Regions from separate parts of the Janthinobacterium breve genome, predicted to be linked through region 4. Evidence: predicted binding sites of a transcription regulator. Region 4 holds the regulator's gene; each other region holds the start of a gene.
The links. The regulator FNR, encoded in region 4, switches genes on or off when oxygen is low (the NO sensors DNR and NnrR bind a similar motif). The targets are predictions, from matches to a motif close to TTGATNNNNATCAA.
Positions count from the first base shown of each region.

Region 1 (5,257 bases), on a different contig from region 4:
GAATCTTGAGCATGCGGAAATGCTCGTCGCGCTGCATTTCCTTGGCGACATACGCCATTTCTTCCAGCGACGGCGTGATCAGGCCCGACAGACCGATGATGTCCGCGTTTTCCACCTTGGCGCGGGCCAGGATTTCCGAGCACGGCACCATCACGCCCATGTTCACCACTTCGAAGTTGTTACATTGCAAGACTACCGTGACGATGTTCTTACCGATGTCATGCACGTCGCCTTTCACGGTGGCCATGATGATCTTGCCCTTCGGCTTGGCGACGATACCCGTGCGTTTTTCTTCCAGCAGCTTTTCTTCCTCGATGTACGGAATCAAATGGGCCACGGCCTGTTTCATCACGCGCGCCGATTTTACCACTTGCGGCAGAAACATCTTGCCCTGGCCAAACAGGTCGCCGACCACGTCCATGCCGGCCATCAAGGGGCCTTCGATCACGTGGATGGGGCGCCCGCCATTGTGCAGCAGTTCCTGGCGCGCTTCTTCCGTGTCTTCGACGATAAATTGCGTGATGCCGTGCACCAGCGCGTGCGACAGGCGCGCCTGCACCGTGCCTTCGCGCCACACCAGGGTTTGCGCCTCGGCCTTGCCGCCCGCCTTCAGGGTGCCGGCGATCTCGATCATGCGCTCGGTGGAATCGTCGCGGCGGTTCAGCACCACGTCTTCCACGCGCTCGCGCAGTTCCGGGTCGAGGTTGTCGTACACGCCCACCATGCCCGCGTTGACGATGCCCATGGTCATGCCGGCCTTGATGGCGTGGTACAGGAAGACGGTATGGATGGCTTCGCGGGCCGGGTCGTTGCCGCGGAAACTGAACGACACGTTCGACACGCCGCCCGAGATCTTCGCGTACGGCAAGTTTTCCTTGATCCAGCGCGTGGCGTTGATGAAGTCGACGGCGTAGTTGTTGTGCTCTTCGATGCCGGTGGCGACGGCAAAGATGTTCGGGTCGAAAATGATGTCTTCCGGCGGGAAGTCCAGCGCATCGAGCAATAAATGATATGCGCGCGCGCAAATCTCGATCTTGCGCTCGAAGGTGTCGGCTTGCCCTTTTTCATCGAACGCCATGACGATCACGGCCGCGCCATAGCGGCGGCACAGCTTGGCTTGGCGCAGGAATTCTTCTTCGCCTTCCTTCATCGAGATGGAATTGACGATGGCCTTGCCTTGCACGCACTTCAAACCCGCCTCGATGACGGACCATTTCGACGAGTCGACCATGATGGGCACGCGTGAAATATCGGGCTCGGAGGCGATCAGGTTCAAAAAGCGCGTCATGGCAGCCAGCGAGTCGAGCATCGCCTCGTCCATGTTGATGTCGATCACCTGCGCGCCGTTTTCCACTTGCTGGCGCGCCACGGACAGGGCTTCGTCGTATTGCTCATTGAGAATCATGCGCGCGAACGCTTTCGAACCCGTGACGTTGGTGCGCTCGCCCACGTTGACGAACAGCGACTCGTCATTGACGACGAACGGTTCCAGGCCGGCCAGGCGCAAGTCGTGCGACGGGGCTGGTACGGTACGCGGGGTGTTTTTCGACAGCAACTCGCCGATGGCGGCGATGTGTTCGGGCGTGGTGCCGCAGCAGCCGCCCGCCATGTTCAAAAAGCCCGCGTCGGCAAATTCGCGCAGCAGGGCGGACGTGTCGGCTGGCAACTCGTCGAAACCCGTGTCGCTCATGGGGTTGGGCAAGCCCGCGTTCGGGTAGATGCACACGAAGGTGTCGGCGATCTTGGCCAGCTCTTCCGCGTACGGACGCATCAGGGCGGCGCCCAGCGCGCAGTTCAGGCCGATGGTCAGCGGTTTCGCGTGGCGCACGGAATTCCAGAAGGCGGGCACGGTCTGGCCCGACAGTATGCGGCCCGAGGCGTCCGTGACGGTGCCGGAAATCATCAGTGGCAGGCGCACGACATGCGGGTTTTGCTCGTAGAAGAGGTCGATGGCGAACAGGGCCGCCTTGCAGTTCAAGGTGTCGAAAATGGTTTCCACCAGCAGCACGTCGGCGCCGCCTTCCACCAGGCCCTGCGTCTGCTGCAGATAGGCGGCCACCAGCTGGTCGAAACTGACGTTGCGCGCGGCCGGGTCGTTCACGTCGGGCGAGATCGATGCCGTTTTCGGCGTGGGGCCCAGGGCGCCGGCGACGAAGCGCGGCTTGTCCGGGGTGGAATATTTATCACAGGCGGCGCGTGCCAGTTTTGCCGCCTGCACGTTCATTTCATAGGCCAGGTGGGCCATGTGGTAATCATCTTGCGCAATCGTCGTGGCGCCGAAAGTATTCGTTTCGATCAGGTCGGCGCCCGCCGCCAGGTAGCGCTCGTGGATTTCCTGGATGATGTGCGGCTGCGTCAGGGTCAGCAGCTCATTATTGCCCTTGACGAACAGTTCGCGCGCGCCACTGTTGGCCGGCGCGGCGAAATCGATGAAGCGGCCGGCGGGGCCGCCACGGTACGCTTCTTCGTCGAGCTTGTATTGCTGGATGATCGTGCCCATCGCGCCGTCGAGGATCATGATCCGTTGCGCCAGAATGGCGCGCAAGGTGGCTTCGGTCGGGGACATGGCGGGGATCACGGTATCGTTCATTTCATGCTTTCAATAGGCAAACGGGCGGCGGCGCGGCGACAAGACTTTAGGAGGCGGATGCGGGTCAGCAGGATCAGCTGACGGAGAGTGCCAGCCGGGTAGGGCAGGCAGAAGGTGGCAATCGCCTGATTTCACCGGGTCTAAAATTATACGGCATCAGGCTGCTTTGGTTTTAAGCAAAAGCGGTGGCAGGCCAGTCTGCCGTGGTTCGAGCAACACAACGGCGCCACGGCCAGCGCTGCGGTGGCAACATCGCGGCCGCGCCTGAAGTGCCATGCCTGAAAAGCATACTCAAAATGTTAATTCTTCCGTCAAGGTTGGCAGGAAGGCATGCCCTCTATGCTGTGGAAAAATTTCCACATTATTTGTATCCGCTCCGACTATTTTTCATGAATGGAATGGCAATAGCTGCAAAGGAAAATAATTGTGGTGTAAGGCAATGCAGAATGAAGCCCATCATGCTGAAAATAAAGTTTGCCAGGAAGGTATTTTAATTATTATCAAAACCAATTAAATCAAAAGCATTAATAGTTGTCTTGTGGAATCGAATTGATCGATAATGTTGGTTCCTCGAAATTAAATTCTCACCAAAAGTCACCGATATGTCACATTTCTCTCGTGTCCTCCCCGGCATCGCGCTGCATCAGCATGGATGCCAGCCATGAAAAACCATTTGCTTGTTGCATTGTTTCTCATGCTGGGCCTGTCCGCTTGCGGCGGCGGCGGGGGCGGTGGCGAAACCATAGTGGCGACCACCTCGGGCAATCCTGTCGTGATTCCCGCCGTGACGGCCGTTTCGGCGGCGAATGTCGCCGTTGGTGGCAGCTTGGTGGTCACGGGCACCAATCTGAGCCGCGTGACGGCCTTCCAGGTGGGTGGCGTGACGCTTGCCAGCAGCGCCGCCAGCGACACCAGCGTGACCCTGGTCATGCCGGGCGCGCCCGTGTCGGGCGCCTTGAGCTTGGTCAGCGCCAGCGGCACTGCGGCCACCAGCTATAACGTCAATGTGTACCTGCCATTGAGCGTGGGCAGCGTCGCGCCATTGACGGGCGGCGTCGGTTCCAGCGTGACGATCGCGGGCGGTGGCATGGGGGCCGTGACGGCGGTGCAGTTTGGCAATGGCGCGGCGGCGACGCCGGAAAGCCAGACTGCCGGCAGCGTGACCGTGGTGGTGCCCTTGGGTGCGGCATCGGGGGCGCTGACGGTGCGCGGTCCGTACAACGATGTCATCAGCAGCGATGCGTACAAGGTCTTGGCGAGCGTGGCAGTGACGTCGATCACGTCGGTCGTCAACAGCGGGACCTTGTCGGTGACGCTGCAGGGCAGCAATCTTGACCAGGTCAGCTCGGCTTCGGTGGGCAATACGCCAGCCGTCATCGTCAGCGCCAGTGCCAGCCAACTGATGTTGTCTGCACCAGGCTCGGCAACGGGCGATGTGATGCTGTCGGCCGCTGCGCGCATTGCCGTCAATGCAGGCACGGTGTCGGCCTTTACCCTGGGTAGCATTGATTTCGCGCAAGTCTTGAACCTGAACGCCAGCGATGCGGCCTTGCGCCTGACGCGCGGCAAGCCGGCCGCCGTGCGCGTGTCCGTGCTGGCCCAGCAAGCAGGTCAGGCCAGTCCCGCCGTGACCTTGGTTGCGACCGCCGCCAATGGCAGCAACCTGGGCAGCATCAGCATGAGCGGTCCGTCGGTCTTGCCGACGGCGAAAAGCGATTACAGTTTCAACGGCAATTTCAGTGCCATCCTGCCCGCTGGCTGGATCTTGCCCGGCGTGCGCGTGCGCGTGACAGCCGTGGGTAATGACGGCGTGCAAGTGAGCCAGGAAGCGGCGCCAGTGGTGGCCAGCCTGGCCCGAATTCGCCTGGTACTCGTGCCCTTGAGCACGGATGATGGCGTGGCGCAACTGCCTGACGCCGAGGTGATCCGTGCTGCGCTGCTGCGCGTGTATCCATATGCGGCGGAAAATATCAGCATCACCACGCACGCTGCGCTGAGCATGCCGGGCAGCAGCACGGCCGACAGCTGGTGGAGCGATACCCTGGGTAAGCTGGACAGCCAGCGCGCGCTGGAAGACAGCGGTGCCTATTATTATGGTTTCGTGCCGAAAATGTCTACCACACGCGCCGCCGGCCTGGCCTACATCAACACGCCTGGCAGTACCTACTACTTCACTTCGGCCATCGGCCTGGACGCCAGGTTCAACAGCATCGCCTCCGTCGATCCGTTTGGCAATGCCTGGCCTGAATGGCTGACCACGCTCGTCCATGAGCTGGGCCACAACCATTCGCTGTACCACGTTGCCTGCGGCGGCCCGGCCAATGCGGCTACCGACTACCCGTATGCGAATGGCGATCTGGGACCGCAACCGCTGTATAACAGTAGCTATGCTGGCAGCATTGGCCAGTTGAGCAAGGCAGTCTATGGCGGCACGCCGATGAAGGACGTAATGAGCTATTGCAGCGGCGCCTGGTTCTCCGATTACAGCTATGCGCGGGTGCAGCAATTCCTGGAAAAACGCAGCACGCAGGTGACGGGCGGCAATGTGCTGGCCGCCAGCATGTCCGTGGCCGAGAATGGCTACCTGACCATTTCCGGGCGCATCACGCCCGCTGGCGTGGCCTTGCGCCCGGCCGTTGCCTCGTCCACGCGTGTTGACACGGCCGC
Region 1 is NZ_JBNYXY010000015.1:83,627-88,883, reverse strand. It holds gene metH (methionine synthase) at 1-2,590, opposite strand, end outside; gene ACQ4W0_RS27130 (IPT/TIG domain-containing protein) at 3,252-5,257, shown strand, end outside.
Region 1: a site for FNR is predicted at 3,081-3,094, ahead of ACQ4W0_RS27130 (IPT/TIG domain-containing protein). Genes of this name have one in related genera too.

Region 2 (5,257 bases), on a different contig from region 4:
GCTGCCTTCGCTGGTGAACCAGTTTGTTTCCACCATCAAGGAAACTTCGCTCGGCTATATCATCGGCCTGGCCGAAGTGTCGTTCATCGCCTCGCAAGTCAATGGCCTGGTGCTGACCAAGCCCGTGCAAGTGTATTTCCTGTTGGGCATAACGTATTTTGTTTTATGTTTCAGCCTGTCGCGCGCCGCCTTCTGGCTCGAGCGGCGCCAGGCGCGTCTTTTGAAAGCGGCAGCATGATTACCTTTGACAACGTCAACAAATACTATGGCGACTATCACGCCTTGAGCGGCATCAATGAACACGTGGCCAAGGGGGAAGTGCTGGTCGTGTGCGGCCCGTCCGGTTCCGGCAAGTCGACCCTGATCCGCACCATCAATCGCCTGGAGGCGATCGCTTCGGGCCGCATCACGGTGGCGGGCCAGGACATTCACGCGCCGGGACTGGACGTGAATGCCTTTCGCTCGCACATCGGTTTTGTGTTCCAGCAATTCAACCTGTTTCCACACTTGTCCGTGCTGGACAATTGCGCGCTGGCGCCGCAGCGCTTGCGCGGCCTCACCCGGCGCGAAGCGGAAGAGCGGGCGCTGGCCCTGTTGGAAAGGGTGGGACTGGCGCACAAGGCACGCGCCATGCCGGCGGCTTTGTCGGGTGGCCAGCAGCAGCGCGTGGCGATTGCCCGCGCGCTGGCCATGCAGCCGCCGCTGATGCTGTTTGATGAACCCACCAGCGCATTGGACCCGGAAATGGTGGGCGAGGTGCTGCAAGTGATGCGCGATCTGGCGCAGGGCGGCATGACGATGGTGTGCGTCACGCACGAAATGGGTTTCGCGCGCGACGTGGCCGACCGCGTCTGGTTCATGGACCATGGGCAAGTGCTGGAGCGGGCTACGCCCGAGGATTTCTTTGCGCGGCCGCAACATGCGCGCGCGCAGCAATTCCTGTCTGATATCCGCAGCCCGTTCGGTGTGCCGGCCTGAAGAAATGCGGCCTGTGTGCGCAAGCGAACGGTATTTCGCGGTGGTCAGGCGCACGCTGGAAAGGTGGCGCACGGTGCGCCCGCAGCCTACCAGGAGGGCCGTATCATGTCACGCATCATCGCAGGTCATTTTCAGTTGCAGGAACAGATCGACGCCGCGCGCGCCGCCCTGAACCAGGCGGGCTTTACCGACAGCCGCATCAGCGCCTTCTTTGTCAACCAGCCGGGCCAGCATGATCTGCATGCGCTCGGTGGCGACCGCGACATGTCGCCCGGTGCCAAAGAGACGCCGGAAGGCGTGGTGGAAGGCGTGGCCGTCGGGGCCGCCGTGGGCGCCGGCATCGGCGCCGCCGCCACGCTGGCGACAGGGCCGCTGGGTCCGGTGGTGGGGGCGCTGGTGGGCGCCCACGTGGGATCGCTCTACAGTTTCAATAAAATGAAGGAGGCGGGCGAGCCCGAAAAGAATGGTGAAAACCGCCGCCAGCCACGGCATCCGGGCATGCTGATTGCCGTCGCGCTGGGCGGCCTCGACGAGCGCGAACGGGCGCTCGAGGCGCTGCACCGGCTGGGCGCCGAGCATATCGAGGAAGCGGAAGGCACGATTGCCCATGGCGACTGGCACGACTTCGATCCGCTCAGCATTCCCGTGCTGGTGGCGTGAATCGGCGCACCCGCCGTGCAAGATGCATAAATGCCGCGCCGCACGAAATGTAGGTATGATACTTGTCAGTATTCGTAATTATTGGTAAACAATGCCGACAGGGATAGTTTCCGTGCGCCCGAAGTGACACTGGACCCAGGTGACTGCCTGTAATACTTGCCTCGCATGCTAACGAGTATGAATAGGAGGTCGCGTCATGACACAGGCATGGTTCATTCTGACACGGGCCGACGGGCGCGACATCTGCGCGCCCTCGCCGGCGCAGCTGGCCGATGCGCTGGCCGAAGTCTACCGCGGCGGCGCCATCACGCCGGACGGCAGCCGGGCCGCCGTCGTGTTGCGCTTTGGCTACGACGATGGCTTGATGTATCAGGTCGAGGTCGCTAGCGGAGGCGAAGTCACTTTTGAAGAATGGTCGGACCGCGATTGCGAAATAGCCCTGGCCAGTCCGCGCCACATGTCGGCCCTGCCGCAGGGCGACGCGCTGCAGCTGTGGCAGTGGCTGACGCAGCGCCAGGTGGCGAAGATCCGCAGCCAGCCCTGGCAGGGCGGCTAGCCGCAACCTCGCCCAAGGTATTAGTGCGCCATCAGCACGGGAATCGTCATGCTCTGCAAAATCGTGCGCGTGACGCCGCCCAGGATGGTTTCGCGCAGGCGCGAATGACCATACGCTCCCATCACCAGCAAGTCCGCCGACAGGTCCGCCGCCTGCGACAGCAGCGCTTCGCCGATATCGCCCCGCCGCACGCCACCGCCATCGAGCAAATGCAGCCGCGCTTCCACACCGTGGCGCGCCAGGTAGTGCCTCAGTTCGGCGCCCGGCTGTTCGCCGTGCTCGGCGGCATGCACCTGGGCATCGAAGATGGCCACGTGGACTTGCCCTGCGCGCTGCAGCAGGGGCAGGGCGGCGGTCACGGCGCGGCTTGCTTCCTTGCTGGCATTCCAGGAGATGAGCACATTGCGTGCGGCCGCCGGCTGCGCCAGCAGGGGTAGCGGCGGCGCATACGGCACGATCAGCACGGGTCGGCCCGAATGCAGCAGCACGTAGGCGGGAAAGTCGCGCATCACGGACGGCGATTTATCCTTGGCATTGTATTGGCTGATCACGACCAGGTCCGCATAGCGGGCCAGCACGCTGATGCCGCCAGCCGCCTCGTCGTCGAGCACGCGCTGTTCGAACGAGGCGACGCCCGCCGCGCGCACCTGCGCCTCGAAACCGTCGAGGGCGCGCGTCGCCCGTTCTCTCAGGAAGTTGAGGTGCAGACTCAGGTTTGGGTCGGCATCGAGGTCGGGCTGGTTCTGGTACAGCAGGCGTGACACGCCCGTCAGCGCCACGCCCGTCAGGTGGCCGCCGCAAGCCTGGGCGATGCTGGCGGCCGCTTCGATGCGGGCGGCGCGCCCGGCGCTGTCGTCGATGTGGAGCAATACGGTCTTATACGTCATGGCCAGGCCTTTCGCTGTGCATTGGCGGTCATTCTGGCACAGACCGGGGCGTCGGCCGCGCACGACTGCATCAGACTGAGCACTTGATCTGGCGCAAAGCTGGCGATAAAAACTGCTCCTACACTTGATCCCACGCAAAACAACCATAACAAGCGGGGAGAGACAGCAATGAAGGAACAAAAGGTAGCGCTGGTCACGGGCGGCATGGGTGGCCTGGGCACGGCCTTGTGCCGGCGCCTGCATGCGGCGGGCTTTGCCGTCGTGGCGGCGCATACGCCGGGCAATGCGCGCGTGGCAAGCTGGCTCGACGAGCAACAGGCGCAGCAGTATTATTTTCATCCGCTGGCCATCGACGTGGGCGATTTCGACGCCTGCAGCGTAGCCGTGGCAAGAGTGCTGGCGCAGTTCGGCCGCATCGACGTGCTGGTCAACAACGCCGGCATCACGCGCGACCAAAGCATGCGCAAGATGGAATTGCCGCACTGGTCCGAGGTCATGCGCACCAATCTCGACAGCCTGTTCAACATGAGCAAGCAGGTGCTCGAACCCATGCTGGAAAAAAAATGGGGCCGCATCATCAACATCTCGTCCGTGAATGGCCAGAAGGGCGCGTTTGGCCAGTGCAACTATGCGGCCGCCAAGGCGGGAGTGCATGGCTTCAGCAAGGCGCTGGCGCTGGAAGTGGCGCGCCACGGCATCACCGTCAACACGGTCTCGCCCGGTTACCTGCGCACGCAGATGGTGACAGCCGTGCCGGCTGATATCCTGGAAACGAAGATCCTGCCGCAGATTCCCCTGGGCCGCCTGGGCGAGCCGGACGAGGTGGCTGCCCTGGTGGCTTACCTGGCATCCGACGAGGCGGCATTCGTCACGGGCGCGAATATCGCCATCAATGGCGGGCAGCACATGAGTTAAGCAAGCTGAGTCAAGCAAGCGTGCAGCTTGCAGCAAGGCAATGGCAGTAGAGGAGACCCGTCCACCCAGCCGGCACACAGAGGCTGGCGGGGGACGACAGGCAGCATGGCAGCGCAGATGGAAAGCAGGGGGCGGGGCAGCGATGCCTTGCCCCTTTGCCTTGCCGCAGCACCAGGTCAGCGCTGGGTTTTTTCCAGCCGCGTCTGGCAATCGATGCACAGGCGCGCTTCGGGGCGCGCATTCAAGCGGGACAGGCCGATGGCTTCGCCGCAGTTGTCGCACAGGCCATAGCTGCCATCGGTAAACTTGGCCAATGCGTGCTTGATGATGGCCAGCTGCGCCAAGTTGTGCTCGGCCGCTTCGCCGACGAGGGCGTTCAAGGTGTGCACGCTGGCGTTATCGGCAGGCGAGGCTTCGATTTCATTGAGCAGCGAGGCGCGCGCATCCGCTTCGGCCGCTTCGTTCTCGATCTGTTTCAGCAACGCCAGCTTGCGTTGCTCCAGCACGCCCTGCAGGCGCTGCAACTGGTCTTGCGGCAATCCATTCATGGTTGTCACCCGGTAGAGGCTACTTCCATTATGGTAGTCCAAGATTGGCCGCTCTGCTTGCGCTACTGCCCGCGCCGCGTTTGATGCGGCGCAGGCAGGCATGGGCCGTTCTATGCTGGTTCTTTCAGACAGTTGACCATCCAGGCCACGCCGAACTGGTCTTTCAGCATGCCGAAGCGCTTGGCCCAGAACGTTTCCGCCAGCGGCATCTGGATGTTGCCGTCACGCGCCAGTGCGTCGAAAGCCCGTTCCGCTTCCTCCGGCGTATCGAGGGTTAGGCAGACCGAGCAGCCACTCATGCCCTTGGCACCATCCTCGGTGCAGCCGCCGTCCGAGCCCATCAGCATGTTGGCCCCCAACTGCACGGAGCCATGCATGATCTTGTCGTACCAGTCTTCCTTGACTTGCTCCTGGCCCGGCGAGCCGCGAAACGGCATCAGGCACAGGTCTGTGCCATGCAGGTGCTGGCGGTAATATTCCATCGCTTGCGCGCAATTGCCATTGAATTGCAAATACGGTTCGATACGCATATTGGTCTCCTCTGGTCGCCCCGCCGGCACGATTGTCATGCGGGACGTCCCAGTATAGGCGCTCGCTGGCCAATTTCAATCAGTCCGGCGCCATCTCTTGCAGCCGCTCACGCACCTTGCCCAGAGTGCCGAGGATGCGCTCGGGATTGCTGGCCAGGACGGCGCTGCCCAGGTGCAACAAGC
Region 2 is NZ_JBNYXY010000010.1:116,559-121,815, reverse strand. It holds gene ACQ4W0_RS20830 (amino acid ABC transporter permease) at 1-238, shown strand, start outside; gene ACQ4W0_RS20825 (amino acid ABC transporter ATP-binding protein) at 235-978, shown strand; gene ACQ4W0_RS20820 (glycine zipper domain-containing protein) at 1,084-1,638, shown strand; gene ACQ4W0_RS20815 (hypothetical protein) at 1,835-2,194, shown strand; gene ACQ4W0_RS20810 (universal stress protein) at 2,215-3,081, opposite strand; gene phbB (acetoacetyl-CoA reductase) at 3,250-3,996, shown strand; gene ACQ4W0_RS20800 (TraR/DksA family transcriptional regulator) at 4,173-4,544, opposite strand; gene ACQ4W0_RS20795 (VOC family protein) at 4,655-5,074, opposite strand; gene ACQ4W0_RS20790 (hypothetical protein) at 5,154-5,257, opposite strand, start outside.
Region 2: a site for FNR is predicted at 3,165-3,178, ahead of ACQ4W0_RS20810 (universal stress protein). Genes of this name have one in related genera too.

Region 3 (5,257 bases), on a different contig from region 4:
TACACCAACCATATCCATGCCGATGACCTGGCGCGCGTCATCGAACGGGCCCTGTGGCGTGGCAAGCCTGGACGCGTGTATCACACCAGCGATGACAGCGAACTCAAAATGGCCGAATATTTCGATGTCGTGGCCGACACCTTCGGCCTGCCGCGCCCGCCGCGCCTGCCGCGTGCCGAACTGCAGCAAGTGGTCACGCCGATGCTGCTGTCGTTCATGTCCGAATCGCGCCGCCTGCGCAATACCCGCCTCAAACGCGAGCTGGGCGTGCGCCTGCGCTACGCGCGCGTGGCCGATGCCTTGCAGTCGCTGTCCGCCGATGCGGCCAGCATCGGGTAAAATGGTCGGTTATCTGCGCACTTTGCTGGGCCGGCGCGCAGCGCGCCGTTGCGGCGGTGCGCCATTCACCTAAGGACTACAGCATGACCACCCTCACTTACGAAGCATACCTGGACGAGGTCACCACCGTCCTGACGGAATTGTACGACCTCGACGACGATGCTGCCATCAAGCTGGTCGTGGCGGCGCAGGACGCCGAATTTTTTGTTCCGCACGATGCGCATGAGGAAATGCGTACCGCCGAACAAGCCAAGAAAGATGCGGTCACCCTGTTCGAGCGCAAGCAGAATCGCCAGCAAACGCAGGAAAAACAGCAACAGCGCGTGCGCCAGCAAAAGAAATAAGAGCAGGCCATCGGCCGCCAGGCCGCTGGAACATGGCGCAGTGCGGCCTTCGGTGCAATACCGGGGTCATGCCATTTGATGCAGCGCAAACGCGTCATGGCGCGCTGGCGATATGGTGAGCAATGTCGTCACGCGTCCTGGCTTTTGTGGCGGGCTCCACAATTAGCACGACTTAGCGCGACGCTGTTTCTCGTCAGCAGGAGCGAGCCATGCGAGCTACTAGCCACCCCAGCAAGGAACAGGTGCGCGCCTATATGCGGCGCCGTGAACATGCACTGCAGCCGCCGCCGCCGCCCGATGAAATTCGCCGGCAACTGGCCTGGTGCCGCGTGGACGCCTTCCCCGGCACCTGCCTGACGGCCACCCCGGCCGGCATGGCAGCGCAAGGCTGGCATTTATCCGCGGACATGGCTCGCCTGAGCACGCTCATGGCGATTGCCTGGCTGATGCACAGCGGTGTTCCTCATTGTAAAAATTGATGACTTGCAGCAAATTTTTCCGATTTGAGTTATCCTCTAGCACATTCCAAGTGCGTCAATTCTCTTCAATTATCACAATTTTGCTTTAAGTTACGCAAAAATCAACAATAGCGTGTATTATATTGTTTGTGGCGTAAAGGCCGCATAATTGATGGCGCTTTTTAGTGTGTTTACCCTGAATTATTGCAGAAGAGACATTCGGTTTCTTTGTGCACTAATACAACAAGTACGGATTTTTGATCATGTCTCTCAAACAAATTACCTCTTTGCCTACCTACAACCCGAATCGCGTCCTCGATGCGATCATCGACAAGCTGCAACTGAAAAACGATGCAGCCTTGTCGCGCGCGCTGGAAGTGGCGCCACCAGTCATCAGCAAGATTCGTCACAACACCTTGCCGATCGGCGCCACGATCCTCATCCGCATGCATGAAATCAGCGATTTCAGCATTCGTGAACTGCGCGAGTTGATGGCTGCCTAAGAGCGCCTGACAGACGGCAAACTGAGAGGTGCCGTCTGGGTACGTCAGGCTTGCCGCGTGCGGCAGCCAGACCTGTTTTCCGCTGTTCTATTGCGTGTCACGGTTCAGCACCGGACGATCGATATAGAAACGCCCCATTTCCAGGCCGGTCGTGGACGACTTGACCACTGCTGCAGCCAGTGTGGCGGGCGCGCTGGAAAATGCGGTGTTGGCAGCCCCGGTCGCGCGACCCGAATACGCTGTCGCCTGCACCGCTGCGCTGGAAAAAGCCGTCTGCACGGCCCGACCCGAGTACGCTGTCGCCTGCACTGCGGCACTGGAAAACGCTGTTTGTACAGCCCGTCCTGAATACGCCAGCTGCACTGCGCGTCCCGAATACGCCGCCTGCACGGCGCGGCCCGAATACGCCGTTTCTGCACGGATATAATCTTCCCCGAACGTTTGCTCATACAGCTGCTTCATGCGCTCGCCCACGCGCTGGTGCGCCGCTTCGTCGTCTTCGCCGCGCAGGCCGATGTACGGGAAGTGATGCAGGAAGTAGCCGAAGACCTGCTCGCAGTCTGCCGCATATTTCAGGGTGTCGAGGATGTGGTAATGCCAGAAGGTATCGACGTCCATCAGCGGCGCCGTTTCTTCCTCCGGAAACTGTTTCATCAGGATCAGGAAGCGCCGGTATTCGAACTCCACCGCATTGGCTTTCTCCAGGCTCCATCCTTCGCCTGACTCCCTGTGCATCAGCTTGACTTTGATCGCGTCCAAATTCAAATCGGCAATTGCCTTGAAACTGTCGTTCGTATCCATGAATGTCCTTTGGTAAAGAGCGTTGTGGGAAATACAGTGCAACAAGGGAGAGGGGTGGGTGTGTACTCCTGGCAAGTAGTCGAGGAATGCCTGGCCCATGGCGGGCAGGCGCTGAGTTGTTCTACATCAATATTGCATCTAATTACAAAATATGCAAGCTGAGCTTGATTCAATGGGGCGTGCCTGTCAGGTGTTGGCCCGGCTGTCTTCCTGGTAGGGGAATGCGGTGGCGTCCGCACCCAGCGGCACGCTGACATGCACGCTCATGCCGGCGCCGGGGCTGCTTTCGATGTAGAAAGTGCCACCCAACAACTTGATGCGCTCTTCGATCCCCACCAGGCCAAATGAGCCCAGCTTGTTGCGTCCGTCGATGGCCGCGCCCACGCCGTTGTCGCTGACGCTCATCGACACGGTGTCGTGGCACTTTTCCAGCTTGACTTGCACGCTGCTGGCATTGGCATGCTGGGAAATGTTGCTGAGCGACTCTTGCAGGATGCGGAACAGGGCCGTGGCACACTGGTCGCTCAGACAGATGTCGTCATGGCTTTCGCTGACTTCGCAGGCGATGCCCGTGCGCAGGCGAAATTGCGCCACCTGCCATTCGACGGCCGCATTCACGCCCAGGTCCAGCACGGTAGGGCGCAAGTCGTTGATGATGTGCCGCACGCTCTTGATGGTGGCGTCGATCTGCTCCAGGGTCGAGCGGGCGCGGGCGTTCAGGCGCGGGTGGCGGCGCTGCGTGCGCGAAGCCAGCATGTCGGCATCGATGCGCAAGACCAGCAGATTCTGTCCCAGGTCGTCGTGGATTTCGCGCGCGATGCGCTTGCGCTCTTCTTCCTTGATCCGGTCGGCGTGGGCTGCCAGGCGGCGCAGTTTCTGGTGCGACAGCTGCAGGCGGATCTGGCTGGCGCGCAATTCCTCCGTCATGCCCGTCGCCATCTGGATGGCGCGTCGGCGCGACGACGTCAGGGCGTGAAACAGCATGTACAGCAGCATGCTGCTGGCAAAACCGGTCAAAAGTGCCAGCCACGGCAGGAAGGCATCGAAGCGCGTATACACGTCGCTCTTGCGCACGCTGAACAGCGCTTGCCACGCGCGGCCATTGTGCTCGATGAGCATCGTGCTGCTCAGATAGCGCCCCGAGTTGCCGGGCAGCCACCATGGCGCATGCATGCCCGCCGTCGTGCTGTCGAAGATGGGGCGCATATCGTGCGGCAGCTCCAGCGGCAAGTCCGGCTGTTCAAGCGCCTGCGGGTCGATATCGAACAGGGTCAGGCGGACATTGCGTACCGGCATGTCGGCCAGCGCGCTGCGCATCATCGTCACCAGGTCGTAGCCGATGCCGACGGAACCCTGGTAGGCCGCGCGCCTTTGCTCCACCGTGTCGGTCGGCATGCCGAAGCGGTACACGGGCAGGCGCATGGCCATGCCCGTCAGCTGCGGCCGGCCGTCCATCGGCACGGGTGCGCCGGAATTGCTGATCTGTCCCGTATCGCGCGACTGCGCCAGCGTTTCGGCGATCAGGGGGCGCGAAGCGATGTCATAGCCATACTTTTCCGGGGCGCTGGCAATCGGCTCGATGTATGCCAGCACGGAATAATGGGGGCGCGGGCCGGGCGGATGGATGGCAAACGCCGGATAGCCGTCGCGCCCGGGCGGATAGTCGCGCTGCATGGCCGCTTCGAAGGCGGCGCGCTGCGACTCGTCGAGTTCCCGGCTGTAATTGAGATTCATCACGCCCGGGTAGTTCTGTTGCAAGGCGATATTGGCCACGTAGCGGTGGAATTGCTCGCGGCTCACGTGTTCGTTGGCGCGGAACAGGCTGGCCGTGCCGCGCAGCAGGTTGGCATAGGACTTGACGCGCGAGCTGATGTTTTTCTGGGTATTGCGCGCCAGATTGTTGAACAGCTCGCTGGCATCGTTTTCGATCGACAGCGAGGCGGCCATGTAGAACAGCAGGCTCACCATCAGCGACATCACGAAACCGAGCAGCCAGAGCGGTTTTTTTTCAGCAGATAAGGGGTGTTTGCCGCCAGTAGAAGACATCGCCATCCGCATCAGGAAGAGGAATCGGGTGCCGCCTGTGTGCCGGAGGCTGTACTGAGTTGCACAATCACTATCGACATTGCAAATTGCTCAATAGCTGCCTAATATACAAAATTATCGTGAATATAGTCAACAGGCAATATTTCTGTTGGGAACGAAAAAAAACCGCCGCAGCGGTTTTTTCGTGGAGCGTGCGGCGCCTTACTTGGCGGGCTGCCAGCTGTCTTTCAGGGTGACGATGCGGTTGAAGACGGGCTTACCGGGCTGGCTGTCGACCCGGTCGGCCGCGAAGTAGCCGTGGCGCTCGAACTGGAAGCGCTGTTCCGGCTGGGCCAGTTCCGCGCCCGGTTCCAGCCACGCTTGCACCACGTCCTTGGCCAGCGGATTCAATGCCAGCTTGAAGTCCTTGCCGCCCGCGTCCGGTTGCGGGTCGGTAAACAGGCGGTCGTACAGGCGCACTTCGGCAGGAATCGCCGTCGCTGCGCTGACCCAGTGCATATTGCCCTTGACCTTGTAATTGGAGCTGCCTTCCGTGCCCGACTTGCTGTCCGGGAAATAGTTGCAATGCACGGCGATGACCTTGCCATCTGCATCCTTGTCAAAGCCCGTGCATTCGATCACATAACCGTAGCGCAGGCGAACCTTGCTGCCCGGCTTGTCGGCTATCGGTGGATACAGACGGAAATAGCCTTTATTGGGCACTTCCATGAAGTCGTCTTCCTCTATCCACAGCTCGCGCGAAATGGGGAAGGTGCGCAAGCCACGC
Region 3 is NZ_JBNYXY010000002.1:255,338-260,594, reverse strand. It holds gene ACQ4W0_RS04035 (SDR family oxidoreductase) at 1-339, shown strand, start outside; gene ACQ4W0_RS04030 (hypothetical protein) at 423-683, shown strand; gene ACQ4W0_RS04025 (hypothetical protein) at 893-1,162, shown strand; gene ACQ4W0_RS04020 (hypothetical protein) at 1,405-1,644, shown strand; gene ACQ4W0_RS04015 (glycine-rich domain-containing protein) at 1,732-2,445, opposite strand; gene ACQ4W0_RS04010 (sensor histidine kinase) at 2,632-4,491, opposite strand; gene ACQ4W0_RS04005 (glutamine--tRNA ligase/YqeY domain fusion protein) at 4,693-5,257, opposite strand, start outside.
Region 3: a site for FNR is predicted at 2,562-2,575, ahead of ACQ4W0_RS04015 (glycine-rich domain-containing protein). Genes of this name have one in related genera too.

Region 4 (5,257 bases):
GGCCCAGGGCCGGCATGCGCCGCGTTTCGGCCGGCTGCGCCAGCATGTCGAACGGCACGCTGAACCAGAAGCGGCTGCCCTTGCCTTCGCTGCTGGCGACGGCGATGTCGCCGCCCATCATGTGGATCAGCTGCTTGCTGATGGCCAGGCCCAGGCCCGTGCCGCCGAAGCGCCGCGTGATGCTCTGGTCGCCCTGTGAAAATGCGGAAAACAGTTGCTGTTGCTGCAATTCCGTCATGCCGATGCCCGTGTCGCGCACTTCGAAGCGCAGCCAGGCGCGCCCGTGCCCGCTCTCGGCCAGGCTGACGGCCACTACCACTTCGCCGCTCTCGGTGAACTTGATGGCATTGCCGGCCAGGTTGACGAGGACTTGCTGCAGGCGCTGGGCGTCGCCCACCAGGCGCCGCGGCACGTCGGGCTCGACGGCGATGGCCAGTTCCAGCTCCTTTTCGCCCGCATTCATGGTCATCGTCGTGGCCAGGGTATTCATCACTTCATCGAGGTCGAATTCGACGGGCGACAATTCCATGCGGCGCGCCTCGATCTTCGAATAGTCGAGCACGTCGTTGAGGATGCCCAGCAGCGACTGGCCCGCCACGCGCACCATGGTCAGATACTTGCGCTGTTCCGTATCGAGCCTGGTATTGCCCAGCAGATACACCATGCCCAGCACGGCATTGAGGGGCGTGCGGATTTCATGGCTCATGTTGGCCACGAAATCGCTCTTCGCGCGGTTGGCCGCCTCGGCCCGGTCGCGCTCCTGTTCCAGCTCCGCCGCGCGCGATTCGAGTTCCTGCTGCAGGCGGTCGCGTTCGCTCATCAGGCCGTTGAACGCTTCCGTCAGTTCGCCGATCTCGTCGCGCTGCTGCACCGGTACGGGGGTGAAACGGCTGCCGCTGGTGCGCAGGGCGAGCAGGGTGTCGCGCAGGCGCACCAGCGGCGACAGCAGGCGCACGGTGACCCAGCCCAGCACGGTAGCGGCCAGCAGCGAAGCGAGAATGCTCCACAGTACCAGCCGGTACAGCACACCATCGAACGGTTCGAAGGCATCCTCGACGGGCAGCGAGGCGGCCAGCAGCCAGTTCACGGACTTCAGGCGCTTGAAGCTGTTGACGGCCGTGACGCCGCGGCTGTTGGTGCTGACCATGCTGCCTTCACCATCTTCCTTCAGTAACTGTGTGGTCGTCAGGTTGGCGTTCGGCTTGCGCGGCTGCAGCAGCCGGCTGGTATCGGGGTGCAGCACGTAGCGCGGCGCGGCGTCGCGCGTGATGATGAAGTAATAGCCGCTCTTGCCGATCTTTTCCGTGCGCAGGCGGCCCAGCAGGTTATCCTTGTACAGGCGCAGCACGCCGATCACCACGCCCACCACCTGGCCGTTGGCGCCAAGCACGGGCGCCACCATCTGCACGATGGGCATGCCGCTCGATTTGCCCAGTATCGGTTCGGTGATCATGGGTTGACGCGTGCGCAAGACGGTCTGGAAATATTCGCGTTCGGCAACGTTGATGCCGGCGCGTCCCGTGACGAGGGGCATGTCGGCCACGACGGCGCCTTGCGCGTCGAGCACCAGCACGTCGTCGAACAGCACCAGCATCGAGCGGCGCGCATAGTATTCGCGCAATTGGGCGGGCTGGGCGATCAATTCCGGCGGCTGCTGCCTGGCCGTCAGCGTGACGATCTGCAGCAGCATGCCCAGCTTGTCGTCGAGCTCGGCAGCGGTGCGGGTGATCAGGGACGATTGCTGGCTCAGCAGTACTCTGGTGAAGTCGGCGCGCATGTGCTGCAACTGGATCATGGTGACCAGCGCGATCATGGCGATCGAGGTCAGGCTGGTGGCCAGCGCGACTTTTGCTTTAATGCCGAGAGGCTTCATGATTTCCTTTTCAGTACCGTGCGGCACAGGCGGCAGATAATGCTGTCAGGAATTTTCCTATCAATACATCAACTTGGCAAGCGGCGCCGCGCAAATTGCCCTCCCCGCATGGGCTTTTGACGATGTTGCCAGATAATTAAAGTCAGAACGTCGTTTATTCAGCGCAATTGCGGTGAAATTGGCACACGGCAACCGTGTATGCAGTAAACTCGTTATTGCATTTTCTAAAAGGTAACGACATGACTGAAGCGCTACTCACTCCCACCTTGCCCACAGTGAACGTGGAAGCGTTGCGTGCGCGATGCTCGACCTGCAGCATGCATCAATTGTGCCTGCCGATGGGCCTCGATGTGGGCGACATGGACAGGCTGGACCAGATCATCGGCCGCCGCCGCAAGATCGTGCGCGGCGCTTCGTTGTTCCGTATCGGCGACTCGTTCCAGAATCTGTACGCGATCCGCCTGGGGCACTTCAAGACGTACCAGATCAATCCGGGCGGCGAAGAGCAGGTGACGGGTTTCCAGATGGCCGGCGAACTGCTGGGCATGGACGCCATCAGCGCCGATCGCCACCACTGTAATGCGGTGGCGCTGGAAGACAGCGAAGTGTGTGAAATTCCGTTTTCCAGCCTGGAACAATTGCTGGGCAATATGCCGACCCTGCTGCGCCATTTCCACCGCATGATGAGCCAGGAAATCACGCGCGAGCAAAGCGTGATGCTGTTGCTGGGCAATATGCAGGCGACGCAGCGTTTTGCCGCCTTTATCGTCAACCTGGCCTCGCGCTATGAAGCGCGCGGCTATTCGGCCAGCAAATTTCAGCTGCGCATGTCGCGCGAGGAAATCGGCAATTACCTGGGGCTGACCATCGAGAGCGTCAGCCGTTTATTGTCGAAATTCAAGAAAGAAGGCTGGCTGCGCGTCTCCAACCGCGAGATCGAGATCTTGCAGCCGGCCAAGTTGAAAGCCATTACGGCCGGCACGGACGTCTGCAAGTAAGTCTTACAGCTCTTCATCGGCGTGCAGCGCGATGCTGCGCTGCAGGGGCCAGGTCCAGATGCCGGACAGGCGCCACTCGCGTTTGTCGTTTTCCACCAGCACTTGCCAGCGGCTGCGCTCGAGCATCGGCAGCGCTACCGAGAAGTTGCCGGCCGCATCGGGCTGCACCAGCAGCTTGATATCCTTTTCCGGCAAGGTCGCATGCGCCAGGTGCAGCTGCAGCGGACCCTGGTAAGCCTTGCCGAAGCTGTGCACGGAACCGCTGAGGCGCGCTGACGCCACATCATAGGACAGGCTGGTATCCATCGCCAGGTCGCTGGCGATCGTATCGCGCCGCAAGTCCTGGTTGATCGCCTTGCCCTGCTTGTAATAATCACCCACCACCAGCGCATCGGGCTGCGTAAACGCGATATACGCCATGCAGCTGCCGACGACCACGGACAGGCCGGGACCGATCATCAGCAGCCAAGGCCAGCGATGCTTGTACCACGGTGCAACGGGGGCTTGCAGCTTGAGACTGTCGGACATGGTATTTCTCCTGATTAATTGGCCAATCCCCATCCGGGGACTGGCCTTCCTACAACTTCGTGGCGGCGGCGAGGGCACCCGGTCCCCGTCCGCCTTTCCTTGTTAGCGCGGCACGATGAATACCGCGCTTTCACGCACATGCAGCGATGGGTCGTCCAGCGAGTGCAATTCGATGGCAATCTTGTTCGAGCCCTTCTCGCCGACGCCGTGCGGCACGCGCAGGCGGATAGGCCAGCCCAGCGTTTCCGTTGGCTGCAAGGTCACCTCTTCGCGCGTCAGCAAGGTCAGACCCGGCAAGCCGGAAGCGCTGATCTTGAAGTGCTGGGTTTGCTCCGAAGTGTTCATGATCTGCAGACGGTAAACGTTCTCGATCATGCCGTCTTCCACTTCGCGTCCCATCGAACCGCGGTCGCGGATGACGTCCATTTTCAGGGGCGTGCGCAGGGCCAGCGAAGTACACACGGCGATGATGATCAGGGCCAGGATGGAGGTGTAGATCAGCACGCGCGGACGCATGGCGCGCTGGCGTATCTGCTTCGAACTGAAGTTGTTTTCCATCGCATGGTCGGTACTGTAGCGTACCAGTCCCCGTGGCCGCTCGACCTTGTCCATCACGCTGTTGCAGGCATCGACGCAGGCGGCGCAGCCGATGCATTCATACTGAAGGCCGTTGCGGATATCGATGCCGGTCGGACACACCTGCACGCACAGGGTGCAGTCGATGCAGTCGCCCAGCTTGTCGTTGTTGCCGGCCTTCTTACTGATGGCGCCACGCGGTTCGCCGCGCTTGGTATCGTAGGTGATGATCAGGGTGTCCTGGTCGAACATGGCGCTCTGGAAGCGCGCGTAGGGGCACATGTATTTGCACACCTGCTCGCGCAGCCAGCCCGCGTTGCCGTAGGTTGCCAGGCTGTAGAACAAGACCCAGAACCATTCCCAGGGACCGAAATTGAGGGTGGTCACCGCCTGCGCCAGGTCCTTGATCGGCGTGAAGTAGCCGACAAAGGTAAAGCCCGTCCACAGGGCGATGGCGCCCCACACCAGGTGCTTGGCCGTCTTCTTGAAGGCCTTGCGCACGGAGGGGCCCTGCTTGTCGAGGGCCATGCGCGCGCTGCGCGTGCCCTCGATGCGGCGTTCGACCCACAGGAAGATTTCCGTGTATACCGTTTGCGGGCAAGAGAACCCGCACCACACCCGCCCGGCGATGGCCGTGACGAGGAACAACAAATACGCACAGATGATCAGCAGGGCCGCCAGATAGATGAAATCCTGGGGCCAAAGCACGACGCCGAAAATGTAGAACTTGCGCGTGGTCAAATCGAACAGCAGGGCTTGCCTGCCATTCCAGGTCAACCACGGCAAGCCGTAGAACGCCAGCTGGGTAAGCCATACGCATACCCATCGCCAGGTAGCGTAGCGTCCTTTGGCCTCGCGAGGGTAGATTTGCTCGCGGGCCGCATACATCTTGATGACTTGAGGTTCCATTACGTCATTTCACGGGCGTCTGGGGATTTGACAGGCTCCAGACATAGGCCGACAACACATGTACCTTGGACTCGCCGAGGAAATCGCTGAAAGCCGGCATGGTGTTGTTGCGTCCCTTGCGGATGGTTTCCATGATGGTATCAGCACTGCCGCCGTACAGCCAGATCTTGTCCGTCAGGTTCGGCGAACCCAGCATCGGGTTGCCCTTCGCATCGGCGCCATGACAGGCCATGCAGGCGCCGAACTTGGCCTTGCCCAGCACCGACTTGACGGGGTCCGAGGTGGAACCGGACAGGCTCAGCACATAATGGGCCACGTTCTCGACATCCTTTTCGGAGCCCAGGGCGGCGCCCATCGGTGGCATCTGGCCATT
Region 4 is NZ_JBNYXY010000011.1:232,410-237,666, forward strand. It holds gene ACQ4W0_RS23180 (response regulator) at 1-1,873, opposite strand, end outside; gene fnr (fumarate/nitrate reduction transcriptional regulator Fnr) at 2,113-2,871, shown strand; gene ACQ4W0_RS23190 (FixH family protein) at 2,875-3,399, opposite strand; gene ccoG (cytochrome c oxidase accessory protein CcoG) at 3,502-4,884, opposite strand; gene ccoP (cytochrome-c oxidase, cbb3-type subunit III) at 4,889-5,257, opposite strand, start outside.